DNA from 3 places in the Micromonospora globosa genome. Region 1 is predicted to be linked to each of the others. Evidence: riboswitches for the same ligand, from Rfam matches in the RefSeq annotation. Region 1 holds a riboswitch; each other region holds the start of a gene.
The links. Region 1 has a riboswitch for cyclic di-AMP ahead of IF06_RS0120380 (coiled-coil domain-containing protein). Riboswitches for the same ligand answer to the same signal wherever they lie in the genome.
Positions count from the first base shown of each region.

Region 1 (9,334 bases):
TCGTTGCGCCGTCCCACCCGCGTACGACGCAGGTAGCCCCCGGCCTCCAGGTCGGCGACGATGGCCTGGGCCGCCCGTTCGGTCACGCCCACCTCGTCGGCCACGTCCCGCAGCCGGGCGGTGGGGTTGCGCGCGATCGCCAGCAGCACGTGGCCGTGGTTGGTGAGGAAGGTCCAGTTACGGCGGCTCCCGTCCTCAACTGGTGTGGTCGCCATGGTGGTCATGCTATGGCCACGTCCGCCACCTGCCGAATCGGCGCGGTCCGGGGCGGGGCGCCGACGGGAAAGTATGAAATGCGTATCACGAATCTTGACGTGCCCCCAGGTGCGTGTGACCGTGGGTCGCGAGGCCGTTCGGCCTGGTGGTTCCCCAGGTAGACGAGGTGAGGGACATGACGCCGAGCACCCCGGAGCAGGCACTGACCGAGCTGCGTGCCGGTAATCACCGGTTCGTCACGGGCGTCCCGCAGCATCCGAATCAGGACGCCGGGCACCGGGCGGCTGTGGCCGACGGCCAGCACCCGTTCGCGGTGATCGTCGGCTGCTCCGACTCGCGGCTCGCCGCCGAGATCATCTTCGACCGCGGTCTCGGTGACCTCTTCGTGGTACGTACCGCCGGGCACACCGCCGGGCCGGAGGTGCTCGGCAGCGTCGAGTACGCCGTCACCGTGCTGGGCACGCCGCTCGTGGTGGTGCTCGGGCACGACTCGTGCGGCGCGGTCCAGGCCGCCCGGGAGGGGGTCCGGACCGGCGCCGCCCCGGCCGGGCACCTGGGCGCTGTGGTGGACGCGGTCTCGCCGAGCCTGCTGCGCGCCGCCCGCCAGGGGGTCGAGGACCTCGACGGCATCGTCGACGTCCACATCGCGCAGACCGTGGAGACGCTGCTGGCCCGGTCCGCCGTGCTGGCCGAGCGGGTGGCCGCCGGGCGGTGCACGGTGGTGGGCATGTCGTACCGGCTCGCCGGTGGCGAGGTGCGGACCGTGGCGCAGGCCCCGGCCCCGCTGCCCGCCCCGGCCGCGCCCGCCGACCCGGCGCTGGCCGGCTGATACGCACGGACGACGAAGAAGGGGCCGCCCGAGGGCGGCCCCTTCTCGTGGTGTCCGGGTCAGAGCATCGACATGTGGACGTGGTCGGTGTGGTTCGAGGGTCCGCTGTACGAACTCCAGCCGGTGGCCGGGAACCAGATCTGCCGGTTCCAGATGACGTAGTAGATGCCCAGCCGATCGGCGTTGCGGATGAGGAAGGCGGCCACCTCGTTGCCGTACCGGCGGGTGTCGTTGTTGTGCCAGGGCGCGAAGCCGCTGTTCTGGAGCGACCAGTCGCACGCCTTGCCCTTGGGGTGCTCCCACGGCCCGCCGGGCCGGTAGCAGCCCACGAAGCGCTTGAAGCCGGCGCGCCGGACCTCCTTGTACGCGTGCAGCGTGCGCGGCGTGACGCAGCCCGAGGTGGTCGGGTCGTCCTCGCTGCACGACTCCGCCTTCCACCCGCCGTCGGCGGTGCGGCCGGGGCCGATCTTGGCGACCGGTGAGGTGGCGGAGACCAGGCCGCCGGTGAAGCCGAGACCGCCGACGAGCTTCAGCGCGCGCTCGGCCTGCACCTTCTCGCGCTCCATCGCGTTCTTCTGCTTCTCCTGCTCGCGCACCTCGGCGTCGAGCGCGATCTTGGCCTGCTCGGCGCGGGTCTTGACCGCGTTGATGGCTGCCAGGCGCTGCGCGTTGAGGAGGTTCAGCTCGTCCAGGGCGTTGACCCGGCGGACGAACGAGTCGGGTGAGTTGCTCTCCAGCAGCATCGCCATCGCGCCCATCCGGCCGGTCCGGTAGGACTGGGCAGCGAGCTGGTTGACCTGCGGGCTGAGCGCTTCGAGCTCGGCCTGTGCCGTCTTCACCTCGGCCGCGAGCCGCCGCTGGCGGTCCTGGGACTTGGCGAGTTTCGCCTTGGCCTGGAGGAAGGCCCGGTTGGCGGCGTCGATCGCCTCGGTGATGAGCGGCGGTTCGCCGTCCTCCTCGTGTCCCGAGGGGTTGCCGGGGGCCGCCGCGGTGGGGGCCGCGGTCGCCGGGGTCGGCCCGGCCAGCACGGCCAGCGAGGCCAGTACGGCCACCACGGGTGTCAGCCAGCGGCGCAGGGGTGCCGTCACAGTGTTCCCTTCCGTCGGCCGCCGACCGGGTTAGCTGACGGGTTCGGGACGGAAGTGGCCCCTACCGCTGTCGCGGATTCACCCCATGTACCTGGTTCCCCGGTTCGCCCGCAGGCGATTGGGCGGCGGCACCGCTGGCGCCGGTGCGCGCCTTCGGCGGTGACCGGCAGCGAGGTTACCTGACAGCACTCCTGAGGATCTACGTCCGGAAGCCGACCAATAGCGAGATTTCGCCGTGGCGCACCGTGACCAGCGTCGCGTTTGAAATCGATGGTCACGCTGCGGAGTGTCACCATGCGGCCTCCGTACTCTTCCCGCCGCCCAGGGCCTCCAGCGCGTCGTCGCGTCCGGCCGGCGGCCGGGCCGCGGGTGGCGCCGGCTCCGCGCCGCGCGAGCGCCGCCCGGCGGTGGTCACGATCGCGGCCAGTCCGGTCGTCAGCGGTACGGCGGCGATCAGGCCGAGCGTCGCCACCGCGCTGCGGACGATCTCCTGGGCGAGGAACTCGCTGGTGAGGATCTCACTCACCGGGCGGGAGTCGGCAACCAGGAGGAGCAGCAGCGGCAGCGAGGCGCCCGCGTACGCCAGCACGATGGTGTTGACGGTGGACGCGATGTGGGCCCGGCCGACCCGGGTCGCCGCCCGGTAGAGCTGCCGCCGGGACAGCCCGGGGTTGGCGTGCGCCAGTTCGGTGACGGTGGCCGCCTGGGTGACTGTGACGTCGTCCAGCACGCCCAGCGAGCCGATGATGATGCCGGCCAGCAGCAGCCCGTGCAGGTCCACGTCGCCCTGGAACATGGACAGCGTGGTGGCGTCCTCGCTGCCGAAGCCGGTCAGGTGGGTGGCGGACGTGGCGAGCAGGCCGAGCACGCCGGTGACCACCAGGCTGCCGAGCGTGCCGAGCACCGCGACCGACGTCTGCGCGGTGATCCCGTGGGTCAGGTAGAGCACCACGAACATGATCAACGCGGCGCCAACGATCGCGACCAGCAGCGGCGGCTGGCCGGCACCGATGCCCGGCAGCACGAAGCCGAGGAGGATGGCGAAGCTGGCCACCAGGCCGCCGAGCGCGGCGAGCCCGCGCCACCGGCCGAACGCCACGATCGCGGCGGCGAACAGCACCATCAGCCAGATCAGCGGCGTGCCGCGCTGGTGCTCGGCGATGTTGTAGGACTTCACCGCCGGGTCGGCCGGGTCGGTCAGCTCGACCAGGACGACCTCGTCGCCGACTGCGACCCGGGGTGCGCCCGGCCCGGCCGGGATCGGCGTCTCGACCTGCCGGCCCGCGTCCGGGCCCTGCTCGGCGGTGACCGTCACCGTGCCGCAGGGGCCACCCCCGCCCTCCGGGGCCTCCGGGGTCGGCGGGCAGGGCTCGGTGACCACCCGGGTCACGGTGCCGTGGTAGCGGGGGACGTCAGCGCCGCCGACCGGCTCCCGGTCCTGCCCGGGCCAGAGCACCAGCGCCGCGATCACTGTGAGCGCGAACAGCGGCACCACCACGGCGACGAGCAGCCGTCGTACGCCCGGCGGCGCGGCGGGTGCGGGGCGGGTGTGGTCGGCACCCATGGCGTCTCTCCCAACGGTCGCGGCGACGCCTGGTCCGCCGGACCGGTCTGGTCACCCGGTCGGCGCGGACGTGTCGACCACGTCCGGGTCGTCGCCCGGCCATGGTAGGCAGCCCGGCCGGCCGCTCCCGGGCGGCGCGACCGGTGACGCGCGCCCCGCTCGGGTCAGGCCAGGCCCGCCCGGCGCCGCCGGTACTCGTCCTCGTCGATCTCGCCGCGGGCGTACCGCTCGTCCAGGATGCGCCGGGCCGTCGTCGGGCCCAGATACTGCGGGCCGGTCCACCGCACGGCCGCCCAGACGAGCCCCGCCAGCACCCCGAGCACCAGCAGGGACCAGATCCACATCCAGCCCATCATCGGGCTCTGCCACATCATCGGGCCGCCCTCCGTCCGTCGCCGCGGGTCCGCCGGTCCGGCCTGCCCGCCACTTCGACGGTACGTCCGCCCGGGCGCGTCGGCACGGGTCGATGTGCCCTGGTTCCGAGGGCCGGAGGTCCCCGCTCAGCCGCGCTTCATCAGGCGCCCGACGGCGGCCATCATCTCGGTCGCCATCTCGTCGGCCCGGCCCTCGGCGGCGCCCTCGTGCATGCAGTGCCGGGCGTGGCCGTCGAGCAGGCCCAGGCCGACCTTGTCCAGCGCCGCCTGGATGGCCGAGATCTGGGTCAGCACGTCGATGCAGTAACGGTCGTCCTCGACCATCTTCTCGATGCCACGGACCTGGCCCTCGATCCGGCGGAGCCGGGCGAGGAGTTGGTCCTTGCTGGCGGTGTAGCCCCGGGTCGGGCTGGACGGCGCGGTCATGAAACCGAGGATAGCGTACCCCTCGGGGGTATGCTAACGTTCGGGACGTACCCCTGGGGGGTATCAGATCGGAGGGCGAGATGGAGACCACCTACCAGGTGAACGGCATGACCTGCGGGCACTGCGTCAACTCGGTGAGCACCGAGCTGAGCGCACTTCCGGGCGTCACCGACGTCCAGGTCGACCTGGCCGGCGGCCGGGTCACCGTCACCAGTCAGAACCCGCTGGACGTGGACGCGGTCCGCGCGGCGGTCGACGAGGCCGGTTACGACCTCGTCGGTGCGTGACGGGTCCGGCGGACCCGCGAAACCGAGGAGACACCATGAACACGGCGACGAAGCTCAGCGGCTTCGCGCTCGGCCTCGTGGCGGTGTTCGGCGCGGCGTACGGGATCGGCAACCTGGCCGATCCCGTCGCCCCGGCCGCCGAGACCCGACACGACGACACCGACAGCGACCACGGGGCCGGCGACACCGGCCACGGTGACGAGAGCCAGGCGGGCGGCGCCTCCGCGCACCTGCCCGGCGGGCTGCTCGTCTCCGAGCGCGGCTACACGTTCCAGCCCGCCGGCGCCCCGGCCGGGCAGTTCGCCTTCCGGATCACCGGCCCGGACGGCGCCCCGGTCACCCGCTTCGAGGTGGCCCACGACAAGCGCATGCACCTGATCGTCGCCCGCCGGGACCTGTCCGGGTTCCGGCACGTCCACCCGGAGATGGCCGGCGACGGCACCTGGCGGGTCGCCTCACCGCTCGGCGGTCCCGGCGTCTGGCGGGCGTTCGCCGACTTCACCCCCGAAGGCGGCGAGCCGCTGACGCTCGGCCTGGACGTCACGGTCCCCGGTGAGCTGACCGCCCGGCCGCTGCCGGCGCCGGCGACCAGCACCACCGTCGACGGCTACACGGTCACCCTGACCGGCACGCCGGAGCCGGGCCGCACCAGCCGGCTCACGCTCTCCGTCAGCCGTGACGGGCGGCCGGTCACCGACCTTGCGCCCTACCTCGGCGCGTACGGGCACCTGGTGGCGCTGCGGCAGGGCGACCTGGCGTACCTGCACGTGCACCCGGAGGGCACGCCCGGCGACGGGCGGACACCTGCCGGTCCCGCGATCACGTTCGCCGCCGAGGTGCCCTCGGCCGGGGCGTACCGTCTCTACCTGGACTTCCGGCACGGCGACGCGGTGCACACCGCCGAGTTCACCGTCCTGGCCGGCGACCGGACCGCGCCGGTGCCCACCGCGCCGGCACCCACCACCGCACCGACCCCGGACGCCGGACACGGCACCCCGGGTCACGGGCACAGTTGAGCGCCGGAGGTGCCGCGATGACTGCCACGGGAAAGGCGCTGCCCACCGCGCCGAACCTGATCGAACTGGCGATCGGCGGGATGACCTGCGCGTCCTGCGCCGCCCGGATCGAGAAGAAGCTCAACCGGATGGACGGCGTCGAGGCGACGGTGAACTACGCCACCGAGAAGGCCACCGTCCGGTACGCCGACGACATCGCGCCGGCCGACCTGATCGCCACCGTCGAGAAGACCGGCTACACCGCTGTGGTGCCGCCGCCGCCCGAGCAGGCGGAGGCGGCAGCGGCCGGGGAGCCGGTGGACGAGCTGCGCACCGCACGAACCCGGCTCTGGGTCTCCGCCGTGCTCACCCTGCCGGTGATCGTGCTCGCCATGGTTCCGGCCTGGCAGTTCGACTACTGGCAGTGGGCCTCGCTCACCCTGGCCGCCCCGGTGGTGGTCTGGGGCGGGCTGCCGTTCCACCGCGCCGCGCTGATCAACCTGCGGCACGGCGCGGCGACCATGGACACGCTCGTCTCGCTCGGCACGCTGGCCGCGTTCGGCTGGTCGCTCTGGGCGCTGTTCCTCGGCGACGCCGGCATGCCCGGGATGAAGCACCCGTTCAGCCTCGACATCACCCGCGGCGACGGTGCCGGCAACATCTACCTGGAGGCCGCCGCCGGGGTGACCGTGTTCATCCTGGCCGGGCGGTACTTCGAGGCGCGCTCCAAGCGCACCGCCGGGTCGGCGCTGCGCGCCCTGCTCGAACTCGGCGCCAAGGACGTGGCGGTGCTGCGCGACGGGCAGGAGACCCGGATCCCGGTCGGCCGGCTCGCGGTCGGGGACCGGTTCGTGGTACGGCCCGGCGAGAAGATCGCCACGGACGGTGTGGTCGAGGAGGGTACGTCCGCAGTCGACGCCAGCATGCTCACCGGCGAGTCGGTGCCGGTCGAGGTGGGCCAGGGCGACGCCGTGGTCGGTGCCACGGTGAACGCGGGCGGCCGCCTGGTGGTCCGCGCCACCCGGGTCGGCGGGGACACCCAGCTCGCCCAGATGGCGCGACTCGTGGAGCAGGCACAGACCGGCAAGGCGGCGGTGCAGCGGCTCGCCGACCGGATCTCCGGCGTCTTCGTGCCGATCGTGATCGCGCTGGCCGCCGGCACGCTCGGCTGGTGGCTCGGCACCGGCTCCGGGCCGACCGCCGCGTTCACCGCCGCGGTGGCCGTCCTGATCATCGCCTGCCCGTGCGCGCTCGGCCTGGCCACCCCGACCGCGCTGCTCGTCGGCACCGGGCGCGGCGCGCAGCTCGGCGTGCTGATCAAGGGGCCGGAGGTGCTGGAGTCCACCCGCCGGGTCGACACAGTGGTGCTGGACAAGACCGGCACCGTCACCACCGGCCGGATGGCGCTGGCCGAGGTGCTGCCCGCCGACGGCGAGGACGCCGACGAACTGCTCCGGGTGGCCGGCGCGCTGGAGGCCGCCTCCGAGCACCCGATCGCGCGGGCCGTCGCCGAAGCCGCGGCCGAGGCCGGACCGCTGCCTCCGGTCGGCGAGTTCGCCAACGCCGAAGGGCTGGGCGTGACCGGCACCGTCGACGGCCGGACCGTGGTGGTCGGCCGGGCCCGGCTGCTGCGGGAGCGGGGTCTCGACGTACCCGAGGAGGTCGAGCGGGCCGCGACCGGCGCGGAGGCCGCCGGGCGGACGGCGATCCTGGCCGGCTGGGACGGGCGGGCCCGGGGCGTGCTCGCGGTGGCCGACGCGGTGAAGCCGACCAGCCGGGCTGCCGTCGCGCGGCTGCGTGAGCTGGGCCTGAAGCCGGTGCTGCTCACCGGCGACAACACCACTGTGGCGAAGGCGGTGGCGGCCGAGGTCGGCATCGACGAGGTGATCGCGGAGGTGCTGCCCGCCGACAAGGTCGACGTGGTCGAGCGGCTCCAGCGGGAGGGCCGCGTGGTCGCCATGGTCGGCGACGGGGTGAACGACGCCGCCGCGCTGGCCCGGGCCGATCTCGGGCTGGCCATGGGCACCGGCACGGACGCGGCCATCGAGGCGGCCGACCTGACGCTGGTCCGGGGCGACCTGATGGCCGCCGCGGACGCCATCCGGCTCTCCCGGCGGACGCTGGCGATCATCAAGGGCAACCTGTTCTGGGCGTTCGCCTACAACGTCGCGGCGCTGCCGCTGGCGGCGGCCGGACTGCTCAACCCGATGCTCGCCGGGGCGGCCATGGCGTTCTCGTCGGTGTTCGTGGTGGGCAACAGCCTGCGGCTGCGGAGCTTCCGCCCGATCGGGTGAGGGGATTGAGCCGACGGCCGACGGGGTAACCAGTTGTCGTCAGGCAACCGCATCAGTGGAGGTCATCATGGGTCTGGACGACAAGATCGACAACGCTTCCCAGGACACCGCGGGCAAGGTCAAGGAGGGCGTCGGCCGGGCGACCGACAACGAGCGCCTCGAGGCCGAGGGCCGCAACGACCAGGCGGGCGCCAAGCTCAAGCAGGCCGGCGAGAAGATCAAGGACGCCTTCAAGAGCTGAGTACGCGACGCACACACGCCACCGGGTCGGCCCACGGGCCGGCCCGGAGTGCTGTGTACGGACGGTGACGATCCCGAGTGGCGGATGCCACCGTCCACATCGATCCGGCGGGACCACCGGGATCGGCTCCGGTGCATAGGATGCGAGGCGACCTCGAATGCGGAGGAGCTCCTCGATGGCCGATCCCGCCGACCCGTCCGGCTTCGGCCGGGTGCTGTCCGAAACCATGGCCGCGCTCCAGCGGCAGACCGATGCGGGCGAGCAGGTGGCACCGCCGGAAGGCGTCGGTGAGGCCGCAGACGGCCTGATCCGGGTCACCGCCGGCCCACCCGGACAGGTCACCGGGCTGACGCTCGACCCCCGTGTGATGCGGATGGCCAGCGAGGCCCTCGCCGAGGAGATCGAAGCTGCGGTCAACGCCGCGCTCGCCGACCTGCGGGAGCAGGCCGCCACCGCCCCCGGCGAGGTCGACCTGGGCTCGCTCGGTGAGCAACTGCGCCGCATCCAGGCCGACGCGGGGCGCCAGTTCAGCATGTTCACCGACGCTCTGATGCAGGCCCAGGACCGGCTCGCCCGCCAGGACGGGCGCTGATGCCGGTCGAGGTCGATCCGGAGCGGCTGGGTGCCTCCGGGTCGGCGCTGGACGGCGTCGCCACCCGGTTCGGTGCGGCGTTGACCGCCTTCCGGGCCGAGCTGGCCGGCTTCGGCCGTCCCTGGGGGGCCGACGACATCGGCTCACTGATCGGCGCCGCCCACGACGAGGTCTCCGCGTTCGCGTTCGAGTGCTTCGACAGCGCGCTCGACGAGATCGCCGCCGCCGGCGCCGACCTCGGCAGGATGGCCGTCCGCTACGCCGAGACCGAGGCGGCCATCACCCGCAACCTCGACGGCCTGCGGCGGAAGCTGGGAGGCTGAGCATGGGCATGGAGCTACCCGGCGAGCTGCGGTCGCTGCTCGGCGTACTCGGCTACACCTGGCCCGAGGCGGACGAGACCAAACTCTTCGAGATGGGCAACGCCT
Region 1 is NZ_JNZR01000022.1:53,821-63,154, reverse strand. It holds gene IF06_RS0120390 (helix-turn-helix transcriptional regulator) at 1-224, opposite strand, end outside; gene IF06_RS0120385 (carbonic anhydrase) at 392-1,045, shown strand; gene IF06_RS0120380 (coiled-coil domain-containing protein) at 1,105-2,133, opposite strand; cyclic di-AMP (ydaO/yuaA leader) riboswitch at 2,137-2,268, opposite strand; gene IF06_RS0120375 (YibE/F family protein) at 2,423-3,697, opposite strand; gene IF06_RS0120370 (SHOCT domain-containing protein) at 3,862-4,071, opposite strand; gene IF06_RS0120365 (metal-sensitive transcriptional regulator) at 4,198-4,497, opposite strand; gene IF06_RS0120360 (heavy-metal-associated domain-containing protein) at 4,578-4,784, shown strand; gene IF06_RS0120355 (hypothetical protein) at 4,820-5,800, shown strand; gene IF06_RS0120350 (heavy metal translocating P-type ATPase) at 5,818-8,073, shown strand; gene IF06_RS32245 (CsbD family protein) at 8,141-8,314, shown strand; gene IF06_RS0120340 (YbaB/EbfC family nucleoid-associated protein) at 8,490-8,906, shown strand; gene IF06_RS0120335 (hypothetical protein) at 8,906-9,229, shown strand; gene IF06_RS0120330 (hypothetical protein) at 9,232-9,334, shown strand, end outside.

Region 2 (9,334 bases), on a different contig from region 1:
CTCTATCTCGGCAACGGGGTGATGGTGCACGCGCCACGTACCGGCAAACCGGTCCAGGTGTCGAGCATCAGCACGATGCCGATCGCCGGCTTCGTCCGGGTCGCCTGACCCGGAACCCGGGCAGCGAGAAGGCCCCCGGTCCACGCGGACCGGGGGCCTTCCCGTGTGCGGTGCCGGGTCAGCGCGGCGCGCCGACCGGGGACGGCAGGATCAGCACGTCGTCCAGGTTCACGAACATGATCCGGTGACCGAACTGGACCTGCACGTAGCGGTTCTCGCCGCGGACCACGGTCCGGTCACCCGGTGCCGAACCGTCGAACGAGACCGCCCGGTAGTACTCGCCGGGCAGCACCCCGCCCACCGCGTACCGCTGGCCGGCGGCGAACGTGTACTGAAGCGGCGAGATGGTCTGGTACGGGATGGTGTCCGGGTAGGCGGCCTGCTCCGGGTAGGCCCGCCCGTACACCGGGATGGTGGCCTTGCCGGGCCGCGGCGTCACGACGAAGCCGGTGGCCCACTTGGCCGTCGGCGCGGAGGCCGGGTTGAGGAACCACGCCTTCTGACCGAGGTACCAGATCGCCGTCCAGTCGCCCTGGCGGCCGGCGAGCGCGTACGTCTGACCGGCGGAGGCGCGGGCGCCGTGGTCGGAGATGTACATGGTGTCCGGCGTGCCGTCCGGGCGCAGCCCGAGGTCGTTGACGAGCGGGGCGTCCGGGCTCGGCGCGGTCCGCAGGATCACCGACGAGGAGCCGCGCGACGGGCACGGCTGCGCCGGCGGCCGGGGCGTCGGGACGCCGGGCGGCTGCTGGTTGCAGCCGAAGAACGCCGGCCGGTTGGTGGCGAAGTCCGGGTCGATGGTGACCAGGCCGGTACGGGGCGTGCCGGTGCTGCGGAACGGCGCCTTCATCAGGTCGAAGTAGTGCGACCAGTCCCAGTACGGTCCCGGATCCCAGTGCATGCCGCCCACGTTGGCGGCGGTGATGCCGGGCACGTTGTCGTGGCCGATGATGTGCTGCCGGTCCATCGGGATGCCGAGCTTCAGCGCCAGGTGACGCACCAGCTTGGCGGAGGTGCGGTACATCGCCTCGGTGTACCAGGTGCCCTGACCGGCGAAGCCCTCGTGCTCCAGGCCGATGGACTTGGCGTTGACGTACCAGTTGCCGGCGTGCCAGCCGACGTCCTTGGTCTTGATGTGCTGGGCGATGTAGCCGTCCACCGAGCGCAGCGTGTAGTGCCAGCCCAGGTAGTCGGCCCGCTTCACCAGGTCGACGCTCGGGCCGAAGTAGCCCTCGGTGTCGTGGATGACGATGTACTCGATCTTCTGCTGCTTCGGCCGGTCGCCCAGGTCGTGGTTGCCGTAGTCGCCCGGGTCGTCGCTGAGCTGCTCGTACGGCGCGGGGATCCACTCGCAGGCCAGCCGCACCGGGCACTCCAGCCCGTCCGGCCGCTCGGCGTTGCGCAGGCCCAGGCGGGCCAGGCGGGAACGGTCCGGCTTCGCGGCGGTGGCGGCGAGCGTGACCCGCTGGCCGTCGTCGGTGGTGCGGCTGGCGCCCTGGCCGAGCTGGTCGTAGACCTCGTCGGCGAAGGCCGCCGCGGCGTCCGAGGTGTCCGCGCCGGAGTACCGGGCCACCGCGCCGTACCAGGCCGCCGGGTCGGTGCCGGCGCCGACCGGCCCACCCAGAGCCTTCTGGTACGACGCCAGCAGCGCGGCGCCACCGCGGATGTTCGCGGCCGGCTCGGTGCGCAGCGTGCCCGCGTCGAGCCCGGTGAGCGCGGCGGCGGCGTCGAGCGTCTGGAGCGAGGCCGGCGGCAGCGGGGTCTCCCGCTCCGGCGCGGCGGCGGTGGCCGGGTCGAGCTTCAGCGGCCGGGAGTCGTCGCCGCGCGGGTCCTCGTCCTCGTCGACGTGGGCGCTGCCCGGCATGGCGAGGATGTGCGCGGCGTCGGTCAGGTGCATCGGGCCGTAGCCGCCGCTGGTGCTCGGCTGCCCGGTGTGGGTGTCCCAGCGGGACTCCAGATAGGAGACACCGAGCAGTACGTTCTGCGGTACGCCGTACTCTGCCGCGGCGGCGGCGTATTGTTGTTGCCGGTCGCTCGCGGACGCAGACGTGTCCGGCGCGGCGGTCACCGGGCCGGTCGCCGCCAGCGCGGTGGCTGTCGCCACTGCGGCGGCGAGCAGTATCCGTCTGCCCGACGGCGGGGCGGAGAGGTGCATCGAACCTCCTGGACAGGGATGGGGGTCACTGCGTTTCCACCCTCACTCCGCACACCCGCGAGGGTCAATACCTTTCCAGTGAGTAATCAGCCTTGAAAGAAAATTTCACCTCCGACCGAGGTGCGGCGCCTCATCGCGTACGGAGTGTCACGGCGCTGGAAGTTGCGGATCGATAACGGTGGTCCCTACTCTGGTGAATCGTCGGCCGCACGTCTCACCGTCCAACCCGGTCGGTGACGGTCCGACACCGCCGAGTCGCCTCCGGGCGAGCCGGGGAACCAGGTACCTGGGGTGAATCCGCAGCGATGCGGTAGGGCGGCTCCCTTCCCGCCCGAATCCGTCAGCTAACCCGGTAGGCGGTACGGAAGAAGGAGTACGGACGCCCGGTGGCACTCCATGCCCCGCGGCCGTCGTCGAGCCGGTCGGTCGACCGGTCCACGGCTGTGCCGCGTACCCGCTGGTCCCGCTTCACCACAGCCCTCGCCGCTCTCGTCGGCACCGCAGTCATCCTGACCGGTGGCGCCACGGCGGCACACGCCGAACCCTCGGTCGCCGAGATCGAGGCGCAGATCGACCGCGACTGGAACAAACTCGAACCGGTCATCGAACAGGTCAACGCCGTACGCGAGCAGCTCGCCGCGCGGCGCAAGCAGGCCGACGCGCTCGGCCGGCAGATCGCACCCCTTCAGGCCCGGGTGGACGCCGCGCTCGGCCAGGTCGGCGGACTCGCCGCCGACGCCTACAAGGGTGACAACCTCTCCACCGTCAACGCGCTGCTGGGCAGCCGCTCACCCGGTGACCTGGTCAACGGCCTGGAACTGCTCGACCGCTTCGCGCACCGCCAGCACGAGCAGGTGCGCTCCGTCGCCGCGCTGCGCGACGAACTGGCGGCGAAGAAGAAGCCGCTGGACGAGATGATCGCCGGACTGGCGCGTACCGAGGCCCAGCTCGCGGCGAAGAAGAAGCAGATCGACGCCGAGATCGCCCGGCTGCAGAAGCTGCGGCTCAAGGTGTACGGCAACGGTGGCGGCGGCCCGCTGCGCCCGGCGCCCTGCCCCGCCGGTTACCCCGGTGGCGCTGCCGGAGCGGCGGTCAAGTTCGCCTGCGCCCAGATCGGCAAGATCTACGTGTGGGGCGCGGCCGGGCCGGATCACTTCGACTGCTCGGGCCTGACCATGGCGGCCTGGGCCAAGGGCGGTGTCTCGCTGCCGCACAACGCGCGCCAGCAGCACGGCATGACGAAGCGGGTGAGCCGGGCCGAGCTGCGCGCCGGTGACCTCGTCTTCTACTACAGCGACCTGCACCACGTGGCGATGTACGTGGGCGACGGCTGGGTGGTGCACGCCTCCCAGTCCGGCAAGCCGATCACCATGAAGCGGGTCGACGACGGCGACATCAACAGCTACGGCCGGGTGTAAGGAAGGGCCCCCTTTTAACGCCTCCGGTAGAGGAGGGGGCCCTTATTAACAACTGTGGGTGCCGTCAGCGGGTCGGCCAGGTGCGCCAGCTCTGCCAGGACCGGCTCGGCGTCGGTCCGCGCTGCCCCTGGTAACGCGACCCGTAGACGGCCGAGCCGTACGGGTGCTCGGCCGGCGAGGAGAGCCGGAAGATGCAGAGCTGGCCGATCTTCATGCCCGGCCAGAGCGTGATCGGCAGGTTCGCCACGTTCGACAGCTCCAGCGTGACGTGACCGGAGAAACCCGGGTCGATGAAGCCGGCGGTCGAGTGGGTCAGCAGCCCCAGCCGCCCGAGGCTCGACTTGCCCTCCAGCCGGCCGGCGAGCTGGTCACCCAGCGAGATCACCTCAAGGGTGGAGGCGAGCACGAACTCGCCCGGGTGCAGCACGAACGGCTGCCCCTCCGGCACCTCCACCATCGAGGTCAGGTCGTCCTGCTGGATCGACGGGTCGATGTGCGTGTAGAGGTGGTTGTTGAAGACCCGGAACAGCCGGTCCAGGCGTACGTCGATGCTCGACGGCTGCACCAGCGTGGGCTCGAAGGGCTCCAGCGCGAGCGTGCCGGCCTTGATCTCGGAGACCAGGTCGCGGTCGGAGAGCAGCATCGGAACACCATAGCGACAGGTGCCGGTGACCTGCGTGTCGCACTACATCTTCGTACACGTGTTCGATAGAGTGTCCACATGGCTTCCTGGTCCGAATTCGCCGCCGACGAGCCCCGCCTCGCCGACGAGATCCGCCTCCTGATGCAGCAGTACGGGCCGGGCTTCGGCTATCTCGCCACGGTCCGCGCCGACGGCGGGCCCCGGGTGCACCCGGTCTCCCCGGTGTTCACCGCCGACGGCCTCTGGTGCTTCGTCATCGACTCGCCGAAGCGCCGCGACCTCGAACGCGACGGCCGCTACGCGCTGCACTCGTTCCCGCCGGAGGAGAGCGACGACGAGGCGTACGTGGCAGGCCGCGCCCGGCCGGTGACCGACCCGGCCACGGTGGCCCGCCTGGCCCGGATCGGCCGCGCGTCGCCGCAGGGCGACTGGCGGCTGTTCGAGTTCACCGTCGAGGCGGCGATGCTGACGCGGCGCGACCCGGTGGCGCAGCCCGGCGCCGCTCCGCCGCAGGTGCGGGTCTGGCTCGATCCGCGCGCGGCCGAACCCGCCCGGCGTGACCCGCTCGCCGCCGAGGGGCGGCGTGGCCGGCACGGCTTCGACACCCGCCGCCCGGCCGCCTGACCCGGCCCACGACGAAACGGTGCCGGCCCCGTCCGAGGACAGGGCCGGCACCGGTACGCGGTACGACGGTCAGGCTGCGCGGTAGGCGTTCCACGCGGTGAGCATGCGGCTCGCCTGGCCAGCGGTGAACTGGTACATGCAGGAGTCGTACGTGTAGTCCATGAAGTTGGTGATCGGGTCCTTGCCGGCGGTCGAGCAGGTGTCGCGGCCGGTCGGGCACTGGTACGCCGGGGACGCCTCGGCCGGGGTGTCGGAGACGCTGTCGCCCGAGCCGGAGCAGCCGCCCTGGAAGGTGTGGTAGAGGTTCAGCCAGTGGCCGACCTCGTGGGTGCCGGTGTCACCCTGGTTGTAGTTGGTCGCGGTGCCGCCGGGCAGCGACTCGTTCAGCACGACCACGCCGTCCATCTTGTCCAGCGTCCGCTTCGGGAACGTCGCCCAGCCCAGCAGGCCGTTGCTCAGCTCGCCGAGGTAGATGTTCAGCGTGTTCTTGCCGCCCTCACGCAGCGAGGTCTTCATCGAGCGCTCGGCGGAGGAGCCCTGCACGATCGGGTACCACGACGGGTTCGTCACCCGGTTGATCTTCGTGAGCTGGAACCCGAAAGCGGTGGCGGCGCCGCCGGTCGAGCCCGCGTACGACTGGTTCAGCACGGTGATCTGCTGGTTGATCATCGAGTCGGTGATGTTGCCGCCGGCCCGGGTGCTGTTCTCCTGGATGACGTGCACGACGACCGGGATGGTCACGGTGGCCAGCGGGGCGACGGCGCCGGTCCGGAAGCTTGCCCGCTCGCGCTGCGCGGCGGCGAGGTCGGCCTCACGGTCACGGACCTGCTTGGCGGTCAGGTGGTTGGGGTCGAGCTTGGCGTTGCCACCCTTCGCGACGCGCGCGTTCGCGTGTTCGTCGGCGTGGGCGTCGGCCGGCTCGGCGCAGACGCCGGCCGGGGCGGCCGAGAAGGCCGAAGCAGCGGGGACGACGCCGACGGCGGCGGTGCTGAGCAGCAGCGCGAGGGTCGACGTCGCGACACCGGCGGTACGCCGGGTCAGCAGGTTGGGACGGAGTCCCATGGGCCCACCTCTTTCTGACGGCGTGCCAGGGGGTGTGTCACGCCGGTTCGGAAACGTGGGGCAGACGTTACATCCCATCGATGCATTTGAGAACGCCCATACGTTTCCGACGTTGGCGCTTGATCCACTCCAGCTCGGGTAGGTGGCGGGGTCAACCGCCCGCCGATGCCGCCACCTCGCCGAAGTGGCGCGCGGGCACCTGGATGCACAGGGGTGGTGACCTTCAGGTAGAGTGGTGCCGCCTGCGGGTGTAGTTCAATGGCAGAACATCAGCTTCCCAAGCTGACAGTGCGGGTTCGATTCCCGTCACCCGCTCCAGCGCGAAGGCCCTGATCAGGACGAGAGTCCCGAGTCAGGGCCTTCGATATTCAGTGGCCAGCCAGCCGACCGGTGTCATTAGCGTGCCGTCACGGTCCGGCCGAGGGTTGCGGCGGTTCCCCCTGGTTGGCCGTACCGGTCGTGGTCTCCGGCTGCGGGCCCTGCTGGGCGCCGCCTGCGCCGTCGGCGTCTCGAGCTACAAGCAGAGTGAGCCCACGGATGCCGCGCTCGATGATCCGCCAGGGCAGAAGTACGTCCCCCCAGCTCTTGATATCGAACGCCTTGATGATCTGCGGAGCCTGCCCAACGAGAACCTCCCCGTTGGGAGGTGGGCCATCGCGTAGCAAAAGACGAGCCAGGTGTACGTAGTTGTGCTGACGAGGGGGCATGCGACAGCTGGGCCCGAGGCCGGGCGCGAGGCCACCGCTTGTCGGCCGTCGTCGGTACGATCGCGCGATCCCCATCTGTTGATCAACGGAGAGAACCGTGCAACTGCGCCTGAAGTACGCGCCCGTGCCGGAGAACGCAGCCCGGTTCGCGGGCGACATCGTGGTGTCAGCGGCCCAGGTCAGCGGTGTGCACCTGGACTACACGCCGGACAGCCTGGCGGCCGTGGACGCCATCCTCGACGGCTTTCGGGCCGAGGGCCTCGCCGCTGGGCAGGTGGCAGAGACTCTCTTCGGCTTCGGTTGCTATGTCGGCGAGGTGCTGACCCGGCATGCGGGTGGACGGTGGCGCGCAACGGCGGCAGACGAACTGGCCGTCGTCGGATGGCCCATGGTGGTCGAGCTCGCCGGGCAGGGCTGGTGCAATCCGATCGCGAAGGCCTTCAAGCGCCTGGAGAACGGTCCGGAGGACAGCCTCCGGTACTTCTATGCAGTGTTCGCACCAGGCGGAGCCCGCTAGCGAGGGCGCGTAGCGCTGATCTCGCCCCCACCGTCGGCGGGTCGACTGACACAATGCGGCGTGCGCTCGCGTCTACGGTTGATCAGGGTGACGACGACTGCGGTCCAGGTACGGGAGACGGCCACCGTCGACCTGCCGACGAGCGCGGAGGCGGCCTTCGGCTTCATGGAGGATCCGGCCTCGTCGGTGGTGCTGGACGACTCGATTGAGATCGGCGTCACTCTGCCCGGACCGAAGGGAGTCGGCGAGATCCAGGCGTTCGTGCATCGGAGCCCCGACGGTCGACTGGGGATCATGCACGAGGTCGTCGAGGTCGAACCGGGACGTCGTGCCGTCACCCGTACGTTGACTTCCGGGTACTCCAGCGGCGGCGTGCTCACCGTTGTGCCGCTCGGGCCCGACTCGTGCCGTCTCACCCAGGAGTTCTGGGCGGAGCTTCCGGCAGGCGTACTGGTGGGGGTTGATGCGCAGTTACGCCACGAGTACCGGACGTGGCTCGCGGAGCTGATGCGGCGGCTCACCGCCTGGGCTGCTCACGCGCCCCGGTGCCGGTAGGTGCAGCCATTGCTCTCAGGCGCGAGCGTGGCCGGAGCTGGCTGGAGTCGAAGAAACTCCTGTGGCACCTAGTGGTGCCGGACCTTCGCGCGGTAAGGCTGCTGATTGAAAGCAGCGCTACTTGGGCTGATCGCCGTTCGAGAGCTGACCGGCGTGGTCGACAAAGGACGTGAGGTGCGCCGACTTGGCAGCAGAGCTGACGCGGGACGAGGCCATCGCCCTCGTCGAGCGGATCATGAGTGTCGACTACGCGGACGATGGTGAGCTGGGCGGCTGGCTGGACCAACTTGAGCGAGACCTCGCCTGCCCAGGCGGCTACGTCTCCAACCTGATCTACTGGAGCGACCCCGAGTTGACGGCTGCCGAGGTGGTTGACCGAGCCTTGGCCTACCAGCCGATCCAGATGCGGTCCACGCCATGGACGTAGCCGTCGCGAGGGCTCCCACCGCTTGTGATGCCACGAGCATTCGGCGCGCCGTCGCGAGGGCTATTTGTCCCACCGATCGGCGTAGGGCAGGGCGAGCAGGCCAATGTAATCAAGCACGTCGCTCGACGCGTTGTGTTCCCGTAGTGGGGTCGGCGCATGTCGTATCACCCACAGCGACAGCGCGGCGCCCCACGTGTCCTCCTTGTGCCAACTCGACCAGGGGAGCCTGTCGACCACCAGGTCGTCCACCCACTCCTCCACGGCCGTGACCAGCCGTCGTCGGGCCACCGCGTCGGCCAGCGACTCCGTCCAGACAGCCAACCACGGGGTGAGCTTGCCGGTGGTCTCGGCGATGAGTTCCAGGGCCTCGTGAGCGGGCACCTTCGCATCGGGCTCGACCAGGGCATGCAGCCACCAGGCGTCCAGGAACTCCCGCAGAGCGTCCCGCTGCCCCTTGGGCCATTCCTGCCAGCGGGCGGTGGTGAACAAGTACCCGAGGCTCTCCATCCCGGCCATGGGCATCACTCGGCCGGCCACGAGGCTCCGGGTCAGTTGGGGCAGGATCCGGCGCAGCAGCGGGCCGGGATAGCGCCAGTCCGTGGTCCAGTACGTGCGACGGAGCAGGTCCTCGTCGAGCGGCACGTCCGGCGTCTTCAGCAGTGCCAGTTCCTCCGCGCTGCCCCAGTGGCACTCGCAGTTGGACTCCTGCCGGTGCGCCGTCATGCCCTGGAACGTGGCGGCCGCACCCGCCAGCGCCTTCTCCAGGAGGTCGCTTACCTCAGTCCGATCGGGGATCATGGCGAATCCGCCTTCGAGGACTCCGGAGGCGTACGCCTGCCGAAGAGAGTGATCTTACGGTGAAGGCGAGGTGGGACGTGCACCCGACCAACGATCATCTGCCGGAGGAAGCCAAATGACACCGAATGCTTCGCCGACCGTGGATCGACTCGCCGGCCTGTTCGACTGGGACGGGGCGACGGAGACGGAGATCGACTGGACGGCTCTCACCGAGGCGGCAGGCCATCCCTTTCCCGAGGACTACCGACGCTTCGTCGAGCGCTTCCCACACGGCAGCATCGGCTTCCTGGAAGTGCTTCATCCTTCCGACTGGGGCGTACCGGAATTCCTCCGGTACGCGCGGAACTGGCATCACGTGATGAACAAGAGGG
Region 2 is NZ_JNZR01000004.1:171,514-180,847, forward strand. It holds gene IF06_RS0106825 (C40 family peptidase) at 1-108, shown strand, start outside; gene IF06_RS0106830 (N-acetylmuramoyl-L-alanine amidase) at 179-2,212, opposite strand; cyclic di-AMP (ydaO/yuaA leader) riboswitch at 2,451-2,585, shown strand; gene IF06_RS0106835 (NlpC/P60 family protein) at 2,599-3,630, shown strand; gene dcd (dCTP deaminase) at 3,695-4,273, opposite strand; gene IF06_RS0106845 (pyridoxamine 5'-phosphate oxidase family protein) at 4,352-4,897, shown strand; gene IF06_RS0106850 (zinc metalloprotease) at 4,967-5,959, opposite strand; tRNA gene IF06_RS0106855 (tRNA-Gly) at 6,204-6,277, shown strand; gene IF06_RS0106860 (hypothetical protein) at 6,764-7,183, shown strand; gene IF06_RS0106865 (SRPBCC family protein) at 7,271-7,738, shown strand; gene IF06_RS0106870 (hypothetical protein) at 7,923-8,165, shown strand; gene IF06_RS0106875 (hypothetical protein) at 8,226-8,963, opposite strand; gene IF06_RS0106880 (hypothetical protein) at 9,079-9,334, shown strand, end outside.
Region 2: it holds a riboswitch for cyclic di-AMP, as region 1 does, so the genes downstream of both, IF06_RS0106835 (NlpC/P60 family protein) here and IF06_RS0120380 (coiled-coil domain-containing protein) in region 1, are expected to answer to the same signal.

Region 3 (9,334 bases), on a different contig from region 1:
CACCGCCAGCCACACCGACTGCAACGCCGGTACCAGCGGACCCGCCGGCGTGTACACGTGCAGGCCCGCCGCGGCGAGCAGCACCAACGCGCACACCGCGACGTACAGGCCCAGTGGCCGCAACGCGGGGCGCCGGACCGCCAGGACCAGCCAGGCGAGCACCCCGACCAGGGTCACCGCCACGATGAACTCGTACATGTTTCCCCACGGCACGCGCCCCGCCGCGGCCGCCCGGGCGACCAGGCTGCCGGCCTGCGCCGCCGCGGCCGCCCCGACCGCGCCCAGGCCGACGACGCGCCCGATGGCAACCCGGCGCGACACGGCAGCCATCGTCGGGACGGCAGCCGCAGGCACCGTCGCAGGAACCGGTACGGCAACCCGCCGCGGTGCCACCTGGGCCGCGGCAAAGGCGATCACGGCCGTGAGGTGGCCGAGGAGAGCAAGAGTGAACAGATTGTCAGATAGAGCAGCCATCGACTCTCCACGAATGAGTCAACCCGCTACCGCACGCCCCGATCAGGAGGCGGCGGGCGGGCCGGAGATCAGAGCGATTCCAGCCGGGACGGATAGCCGGACGCGGCGAGCGCCGCGGTCAGCACGGGAGCGGTGACGACGACCGGGTCGGCGTCCACCACCGCGCGGCCCGCTGCTGCGGACACGTGCGCCCGATGCACCCCCGGCAGATCTTCCAAAATTCGCCGTACTGCGCTCTCCGCACGGTCGCAGCACAACCCGCGCACGGCCAGCATGTAAGTGACGGTGTCGTTCACGGCATCCTCAGACCCGACGAAGGGACAGCCGAGCTTGCTGGCCGACTGGCCAGGACCACGTTTGGCAGACTCGGCAGGAACGAAGGCCCGCGACGGCTACTCAGCCGGCCACGTATCAGGACGCGTGGACCGCCACGGGCTCACAACCGCAAACCGGTTCTACACCCGCGACACGCACAACAGTGACAGCAGCCGGACCGTCACAGGCCGGCTCACCGGCCGGTGACGCAGCCCCCGGCCAACAGGTAGCCGGCGGACCCAGCGCTGGAATGCCCCCAGTACGACAGCGCCGCCGATCACCAGCAACAGCAGGCAGGCCGTCACGGCCACGCTCCCGCCATCTGCCGGCGCATGATGCCCGTCAGTCGCCTCCGGATCGGCGGAGGCGAGGGCATCAGCGAGGCTGTTCAGGGCCGCAGACGCGTCGTAGGAAGCGAGGGAGGTCGTGGAACTGGCAGCCGCCGAAGGTGTCGCAGTGTCCAGACCCCTAGCGCACTGCAGCGCGTGCAGGACCAGAACCGCAGCGACGACGACCGCCACCGCGACAGCGCGGTAGCCGCGCATCGCACCAGCCGGACCGTCCCACGTCACCAGCGCAGACTACGACACTCCACGGCCGCAGCCGTCGTGCGGGTGCGGGTTCCCGTCCTGCCCCGGATGCTTATCTCAAGGTCGGCGAACCACTGCGTCACCACGTCGCGTTCGAAAGTCCCGTGGGCCACTCGTCGGCGCGGCCTGCATCGGGCGGTCGTAGCTGGACCGCCTTGTTCGGGCGGCTACCACCGGCTCCGGCCCGACAGCCCTTCATCCAGCGCAGCGGACTTTTTGTCCGACTCGACCATGAAGATCCTTCGTAGAAATGTTGGCGTGTCGGACCACCAGAGTGACGATCCCGCGGATCCCATGACCCGATGGCTCAACAGCCAGCCGCACGCCGGCGCGCAGCCGCGCGTCCGGCGGCAGGGTGGTCTGCGGTTTGCGTTCTACGGCCGGATGTCGACCATCGAGCATCAAGACCGGGTGACGTCCCGGCACTGGCAGCGGGACTGCGCCAGCGAACTCGTCGCCGGTCACGGGCTGATCGTCGCCGAGTACTTCGATGCCGGCTGCTCGCGCCGCCGCGGCTGGCGGCAGCGTCCGCAGGCCGCCGCGCTGCTGGCCGCGCTCCCCGATCCGCACCGTGGGTTCGACGCGATCGTGGTCGGCGAATACGAACGAGCATTCTCCGCCAACCAGCTGCAGCACCTGGCACCCCTGCTCGAACAGCACGGTGTGCAGTTGTGGCCAGCCACGACGGGACTGCCCGCCGCTACCTGTTCACCGGCCTGCTGCGCTGCGCACCATGCGGCCGAAGACTGGAATCCCACTGGATCAACCAGCGTCCGGGCTACCGATGCCGCCAAGGCCACACCAGCACCCAACAGCCCACCAACGGCCGACGCAAGATGCTCTACCTCAGGGAAGACCACATCATCGCGCGACTGATGGGACATCCCGGCCTCGCCAGCGACGCCCAGAACCCGCATGACCTGGCCGCGCTCCTGCACAGAAACAAGATCAGCATCATCTGCGATCAGGAACGATGTACACCGACCACAGGAGCCTCAGGCAAGTGAGCCCGTTCAACCCATGATCAATATGTGGAGATGTTGTGTCCGAGGGATTCGGACACAAAGTCACGGCACCCATGCTCAGCATGGGTGCTCATGCCGTAATCCTATAGCAGCGAGCGGCACTATGGAGTTTCCCGTGTCGGCGTCATGCCGTTATCGGTGACGCACCAAAGTCCACAGAGGGGCTGGTTCGGATTTCGCGCCGGCGGCCCCGGCCTGGCCAACCCACCCGGCATGCTGGACCTGTACGTGTTCGCCCCTGCCCGCCGCGTCGGGCGGCACCTAACCTGACCGCACAAGATGATCGGCTGAGCCATACCAGAGGGCGCACGACGTGCCGTCCTGCCTGCTACTGGGCGCGAACCGAAAGGCGACGGGCACCGGCTCGAACGAGCCGGTGCCCGAGGGCCGGAGATGGGATCAGGCGGAGTAGCCGCGGGTGGCCATCCAGTTCGCCAGGTCGATGGTGGTCATCCAGTAGGCGGCCATGTTCGGGTCGGCGGAGTCGGCGATCCGCACCGTCCGGCCGTCGTCCTTATATCCGACCACGGCGATGTAGTGGCCGCCGGGGAAGGAGTGCCAGCCGCCGTCTGTATCGGTCGCGGAGCCGACGGTGTTGGCGACCACGGCACGGCCGTCGGTGATGGCGGTGACCACGTCGGCCTGGAGCTGGTCGATCTGCGCCGGCGTCGCGGCCTGGCCCGGGATCATGTGCGTCCGGTACGGGTTGCCCTTGACCATCTGGTTGAGCCCGCGAGTGGTGTCCTCCGCCGAGTTGGTGCCGTTCTCGCCAGCGTTCAGCGGGGCGACCATCGCGTCCTGGGTGGTCTCGACGCCGCTCGCGCTGAGCGCGTTGCGCACAGCGGCCGGGCCGCAGTTCCAGTAGGCAGTCTGCGCCTCGTAGGTGTGGTCGAGGACCTTGGTCGACGGAGGCTTCGGCCTCGCCTTCTTGGTCACGTCCGGGTCGGTCGTGGCCCTGTCCTTCGCTGACGGCGACGGCTCGGCGGCGACGCGAGCCTCGCCGCGGGTGGCGACATCACCGAGCCGCGGAGCCAGCCCGGCGGCGGTGTTCCCCTGGCGGACGGGCGCGTTGTGATCGGTGGCGGCCAGCGCCGTGCCGACGCCGCTGGCGAGCACGAGCGCCGCGGCGGAGCCGGCGATGATCTTGTACGGGCGCTCGGTCACAAGACGCCGCAGCTGACGCTTCATGTGGTGCTTCATGTGTTCCTCCACGGGCTGGAGCGGCACAGGCCGGCCCGACGCGCGGAGGAACTCACGCACGTTGTGACTGGGCGGGGTGCCGCGGGGATGGGGAGCGCCCGGTGGGCCGGGCTGGGGGGCAGTTGCCGGGACTCACAGTCAGGCGAGTGTCGGCACCGCGATGCCGTGGAGGCGTGGGGAGTATCGGGAGGTGTTTCGCACGAGGCTGGCACTCCTTCCGTGGCCGCCTACCGGGTTAGCTGACGGATTCGGGCGGGAAGTACGCCCTACCGCGGGCCGTGGCTCGCGGATTCACCCCGGTGTTGCCTGGGTCCCCGGTTCATGAGATCACGATTAGGCGGGTCGGAGCGGCGTCGCCACTTGCGATCGGAAACCGCACCGGACGCGCCGACATTACCGGTGGGTACGTCGTATGCCAAGGGCTCCCACCTGCATAAGCCTCGAACATCGCTACTCTGATCGGAACCTCCAGTTACTCATGCCACTCAATGGGACGAGCAGTTATAGCGGAACCCTCGGGACGTAACCGGACATCGGAATGCTGTTGGCGCTCAATTGCTTGGCCGATCGCCGCATACTCACCCGAATGGCCGTTTCCTGGGCGGCCGTACGTAGCCCCACACCAATTTCAGTCACAATTCAGCAAACCCGGGCCGGCAGCAGCGGCGGTAGTGGTGGTACGGGCCGAGGCCGCGCGCAGACACAAGTCAGTGCGAGCTCCCCGTTACCGCACAGGCGTTCATGGAGATGAAGTTGGCGGCGCTCGTGACACCCGGCAGTCAGCCCGCGCAGACCGCGGGTAGCTCGACGTTCGAATGTCGACGTGGCTTCGACGAAAATCAACCCAATCCCGGCGGGCGGCGTAAGGCCGGATCGCCGCCCTGCCGACGGTTGGGCGCGCGCCGCGCGAAGCAAGTGGGAACCGCGTACGAGAGCATGATCGTCGCGCTGATCGCGGTGGCCCGCTTCAAAATCCGTCACCGCGGGGCCACAGAGCGACCCGACCACGGCCGACCGGGACCGCGGCAATGCCTCGCACCACTCCCGGCGCAGTCCGTCGCCGTTGCGAGTCGGCGATGCCACCATGCTGGCGCTCTCCCCCAACCTGACTTTCTGGATCGTCGAAGCTGACCCGCCCCTACTAAGGGCGGGTAGTAGTTGACCTAGGATGGCGACCGCACCACGTGGGAGCGATGTGTGGGCACCGGCCCGCGCCTCCTTGGCGGAAGGATCAACAGTGCCTTTCCAGCGGCGTCGCCGGGCGGCCTGACCTTGCTTGCTGCATCGCCGGGTCTCGCATGTCCTCAGTCGCCAGCACGTCGCGCCGCGCGCTGGGCAATTCGGGTGTGGCTGGCGCTGTTTCCCGCCCTCATCGTGGCCCTCGGGTTCGCTTCCCCTGCGGCCGCACATTTCAAGCTGCTCCGGGCCGTTCCGGCCGACGGCGCGCGGATCGACGGCGCCGTCCAGGAGATCCGGCTGACGCTCAGCGCCGCCGGCACGCCCACAGGAGCGGGATTCAAGCTTTCCGACGGCAACGGCATCGGCCTACCGGCCGCCAGCCACACGCCCGACGGAGGCCGAACGTGGCTGGTCCACCCGACCGCTCGCCTGACCACCGGCACGTTCAAGCTGCGATGGAGCGTCGCGGCCCCGGACGCCCACCCCCTGACGGGTGTCATCACGTTTACGGTGGCCTCGCCTCCCCCGACGCCCGGAACGGCCGCTAAACCCCAGGCAACAGCCAGCCCGCACGGACATGCCGGCCATGGTGGGCCAGGTGTGCCCCCGGCTTCGCCGTCGGCACACGCGGGAGGACACGCTGTTGGCCACACCGCCGACGCGGAACAGGCGCCGGTGCGGTTTGTCGGCGCCGTCGGGCGTTGGCTTTCCTACGGGGCGATCCTGCTCGGTGTCGGTGGTCTTGTCTTCGCGTTGACCACACTGGTCGGCACACGCAGTGACATCCGGGTGGTGCAGATCTGGGTGCGGACGGCGGGGCTGGCGGTGGCGGCTGGAGCGGCCTTTGAGCTGGTTGCACTCGCGGCGGTCTTCAGCGAGCAGGGCACCTTCGCCTCGGCGGCCAGCGCCTCGTCGGTGACCGCCCTCAGCCAGACACCGGTGGCCGCCGGCCTGGTCCTGCGACTCACCGGTGCGGCCGGTCTGCTCGTGTCCGGTTCACTCGAAGCGGCGCTGATTCGGGGCCGGCACGCGGTCGGGCGTCACTCCGTTCCGACCGTCGCAGCGATACCCACCGACTCCCGGAACCTGGTGACGGCTGCCGCCGTCAGCGCGGCCGGCGACGGCGTTCAGCGGGTGCGAGCGCGACCGGTGCGGCCTGTGCTCATGGCGGTCACCGTGGCACTGCTGCTGGGTTCCTTTCTGGTCGATGGGCACACCGTCACCGCGGAACCTCGGGCCGTCGTCGTGGCGGCCGATTTCGCCCACACCATTGCCGCCGCGGTGTGGGTCGGCGGAGTTCTTCTCCTGGCTGCCCTGTTGCTGAGCCGCGCCCGCCTCGGCGTACCGACGGGTGCCGCCGAAATGGCGGTGCGATTCTCCATACCGGCCACCGCCGCGGTAGCGCTCACGGGTGTCGCTGGCGTCGCGTTGACCCTGCTGATCCTGGAACGGCCGGGCCATCTCGTGACCACCGACTGGGGGCGGGTGCTTCTCGTCAAGGTCGCCCTGGTGGCGGCTGTTGCCCTCGTCGGGCTGTACAACAGCCGGCGCGTCGTGCCCAGGCTGGATGACCGCGCGATGGACGCCACTTATCAGCTACGCCGCACTGTCCTGGTCGAGGCGTTGCTGATGGTCGCCGTCGTGCTGGTCACCGCGATCCTCGTCAACGCCGAGACGTAGTCGGCAGCAGCGCGTGACAGGAGTCGAGGGCACCTCACCGCCAGGGCCGCCTCGCGTGGGTCGGGCGCTGATCGTATGAATGCGCCGGTGGATCAGTCGGGATCAGACTCATCCACCGGCGTCAGACAGGCGGTTGATGGATTCGGTCAGGCCGCGGGTACTGTCTCGGCCTCGTTAACAGGCTGTCGCTTGGCCGCGCGGAGGGTGAGACCGGCGGTGAGGGCGCCTGCGGCGGCGATGATCCCGGCGCCGACGAAGGCGGCGGAGTATCCGTCGGTGAGGGCGGGCAGATCGCCGAGCCGGTCGGCGCCGGCGGCGGAGGCGACCGCGGTCATCGCGGCCAGGCCGAGCGCGGAGCCGACCTGGTAGCCGGTGTTGACGATGCCGGAGGCGAGTCCGCCCTCCTCGGGGCGGGCGCTGGAGATCGCCGTACCGAGCGACGGGATGAACGCCAGCGACATACCCAGCGCCGCGACCAGCGAGGCCGGCAGCACGTCAACGGTGAAGCTGCCGTCGGGGCGGACCAACGCGAGCCAGCCGAGTCCGACGGCGAGGACCGCGAGGCCGGTGACCACCATGGGCTTCGGGCCGAAGCGGGCGATGGCGCGCGGGGCGAGCGCGATCATGCCGATCATGATGAGGATGGTCATCGGCAGCAGTGCCGCGCCGCTGGGGAAGGCGCTGTAGCCGAGGACCTGCTGCAGGTAGAGGTTGAGGAAGAACCACATCGGGATCCACGCCGCACCGAGCAGAAGTTGGGCGACGTTGGCGGCGGCGAGGTTCGGCGCCCGGAAGATCGACAGCCGCATCAGCGGCTCCCGGCGGGCCGCCTGGATGGCGACGAACGCCGCGAGGGCGACCACGGCTCCGGCGAGCACCAGCCAGGTCTGCCCAGAGGCCCAGCCCACCTCGGGGGCGCGGACGATGCCGTACACCGCGGCGCCGAGACCGATGGTGACCGTGAGGGCGCCGAGCACGTCCAGCGAACCGCGGCGGGTACCGCCGGCGGGCATCAGGGCCGGGGTGGCCAGCAGCGCGAGCGCGGCGATGGGAATGTTGATGTAGAAGACCCACGGCCAGCTGAGGTATTCGGTGATGACGCCGCCGAGGAAGACGCCCGCGGTGCCACCGGCGGGTGCCGCCGCGCCGTAGAGGGCGAGGGCCCGGGTGAGTTCCCTGGGTTCGGCGCCGAAGAGCATCATCAGCAGCGTCAGCGCCGACGGGGCGATCAGCGCCGCACCGGCTCCCTGTACGGCGCGGGCGGCCAGTTCGACCGTGACGCTGCCGGCCAGGCCCGCGGCGGCGGAGCCGATGAGCAGGACACCCCAGCCGGCGGCGAACATCCGCTTGGCGCCGAACAGGTCGGACAGCCGGCCGCCGAGCAGGAGCAGGCCGCCGAACGCGACGACGTAGGCGTTGAAGACCCAGGACAGGCTCTCCGGTGAGAAACCCAGATCCGCCTGTATGCGTGGTAGCGCGACGCCGATGATCGAGGTGTCCATGATGACCATGAACTGGGCGAGGGCGATGAGTCCGAGGGCCCACCAGCGCTTCGATCCGGATGACATCGTGATCACTCCTTTTCTTACCCCTAGGGGGTATGGGTAGCGGCAATTTTGTACCCCCCACCGGTACCTGTCGTCAAGTGATCCGGATGACATGCCAGGGTAAGCACACGGATCGGTCGAGGTCTTGAGGGGCATACCGGGGAGGGGTATATTCAAACGCCTGCGGGCCGGCGCACAGCCGACCGTCGACGGACGGGCCTTGCGCACCGTCACGCCATCGTCTGCGACACCGAGGAGATCCCATGTGCGGCAATGAAGCCAGCTGCGGCTGCGGCACCATCACGATCGACAGCGCCCCGGCGGCCCAGGGCACCGGCAGCGGCGCCCGGAGCACCTACCAGGTGTCCGGCATGACCTGCGGCGGCTGCGCCAAGAAGGTGACCGGGCACGTCTCCGAGATCGCCGGCGTGACCGACGTCCAGGCCGACGTGGCCGCGGGCACCATCACCGTTCTCAGCGAGAACCCGTTGGACACCGCCGAGGTCCGCGCGGTCGTGCAGCGGGCCGGCTACCAGCTCGTGGACTGACCCGCGGGGCATCTCGCATCCCTGGGGCACCGGTTGGCGCCCAGGGATGCCGCCTTGCCATCCGTCCCGGCGACGAGGAGACCGAGTTGACCGTCAACGATCGTTCCCGCCCCGATGAGCTCGTCGTGTACGGCACCGGCTGGTGTCCCGACGTGCGACGCAGCCGCGCCCTGCTCGACGCCGCCCGCATCCCGTACGTGTACGTCGACGTCGATGAGGACCAGGCTGCGGCGGACCTGATCCGTGGCCTGCAGCAGGGGCAACGTCGCATTCCCACCCTGGTGTGGCCGGACGGCAAATTCCTGGTCGAGCCCACCGACGACCAACTGCGTGCCCACCTGACCAGCAGCGGCCATGAAACCGGTGGCCTCGCCGGCTGACGCTTCCATCCCACGCGTCAGAGTGCGCGGCGGCCGTCTAGAGACAGGTGAGGACCGCGGCGAGCATGCCGATGCCCACGGGCGCCCCGAGGGCGGCCGCAGCGAACGCGGTCCGGGTCGCAAGATTGCGGCCGTGCGGGGTACGCGACTGAAGCCGCTGCAACCGGACTCCCACTTCTCCCCCGGCCATCGACAGGGCGGACGGCGGATGGGGCGCACCAGCGAAGCTCAAGAGCGCATTGCGCACGGCCGCATGGCCGCACTCCCGGACGGCCGCAGCGTCCGCACGCAGCTCGACTAGCAGACGGACGGCGGCGGGTGCTTCCCGCGTCAGCGGCAGCCAGGGAACGGCCGATGCAAGCCCTTCCACGGCGGATACCAGCAGGTGGTGGCGCT
Region 3 is NZ_JNZR01000013.1:88,393-97,726, reverse strand. It holds gene ccsB (c-type cytochrome biogenesis protein CcsB) at 1-474, opposite strand, end outside; gene IF06_RS33120 (cation transporter) at 543-770, opposite strand; gene IF06_RS0114410 (hypothetical protein) at 930-1,361, opposite strand; gene IF06_RS34335 (hypothetical protein) at 1,575-2,039, opposite strand; gene IF06_RS34330 (zinc ribbon domain-containing protein) at 2,051-2,386, shown strand; gene IF06_RS0114400 (C39 family peptidase) at 2,804-3,604, opposite strand; cyclic di-AMP (ydaO/yuaA leader) riboswitch at 3,814-3,954, opposite strand; gene IF06_RS0114395 (copper resistance CopC/CopD family protein) at 4,949-6,463, shown strand; gene IF06_RS0114390 (MFS transporter) at 6,610-8,031, opposite strand; gene IF06_RS34325 (heavy-metal-associated domain-containing protein) at 8,274-8,558, shown strand; gene IF06_RS32130 (glutaredoxin family protein) at 8,645-8,938, shown strand; gene IF06_RS0114375 (M56 family metallopeptidase) at 8,976-9,334, opposite strand, start outside.
Region 3: it holds a riboswitch for cyclic di-AMP, as region 1 does, so the genes downstream of both, IF06_RS0114400 (C39 family peptidase) here and IF06_RS0120380 (coiled-coil domain-containing protein) in region 1, are expected to answer to the same signal.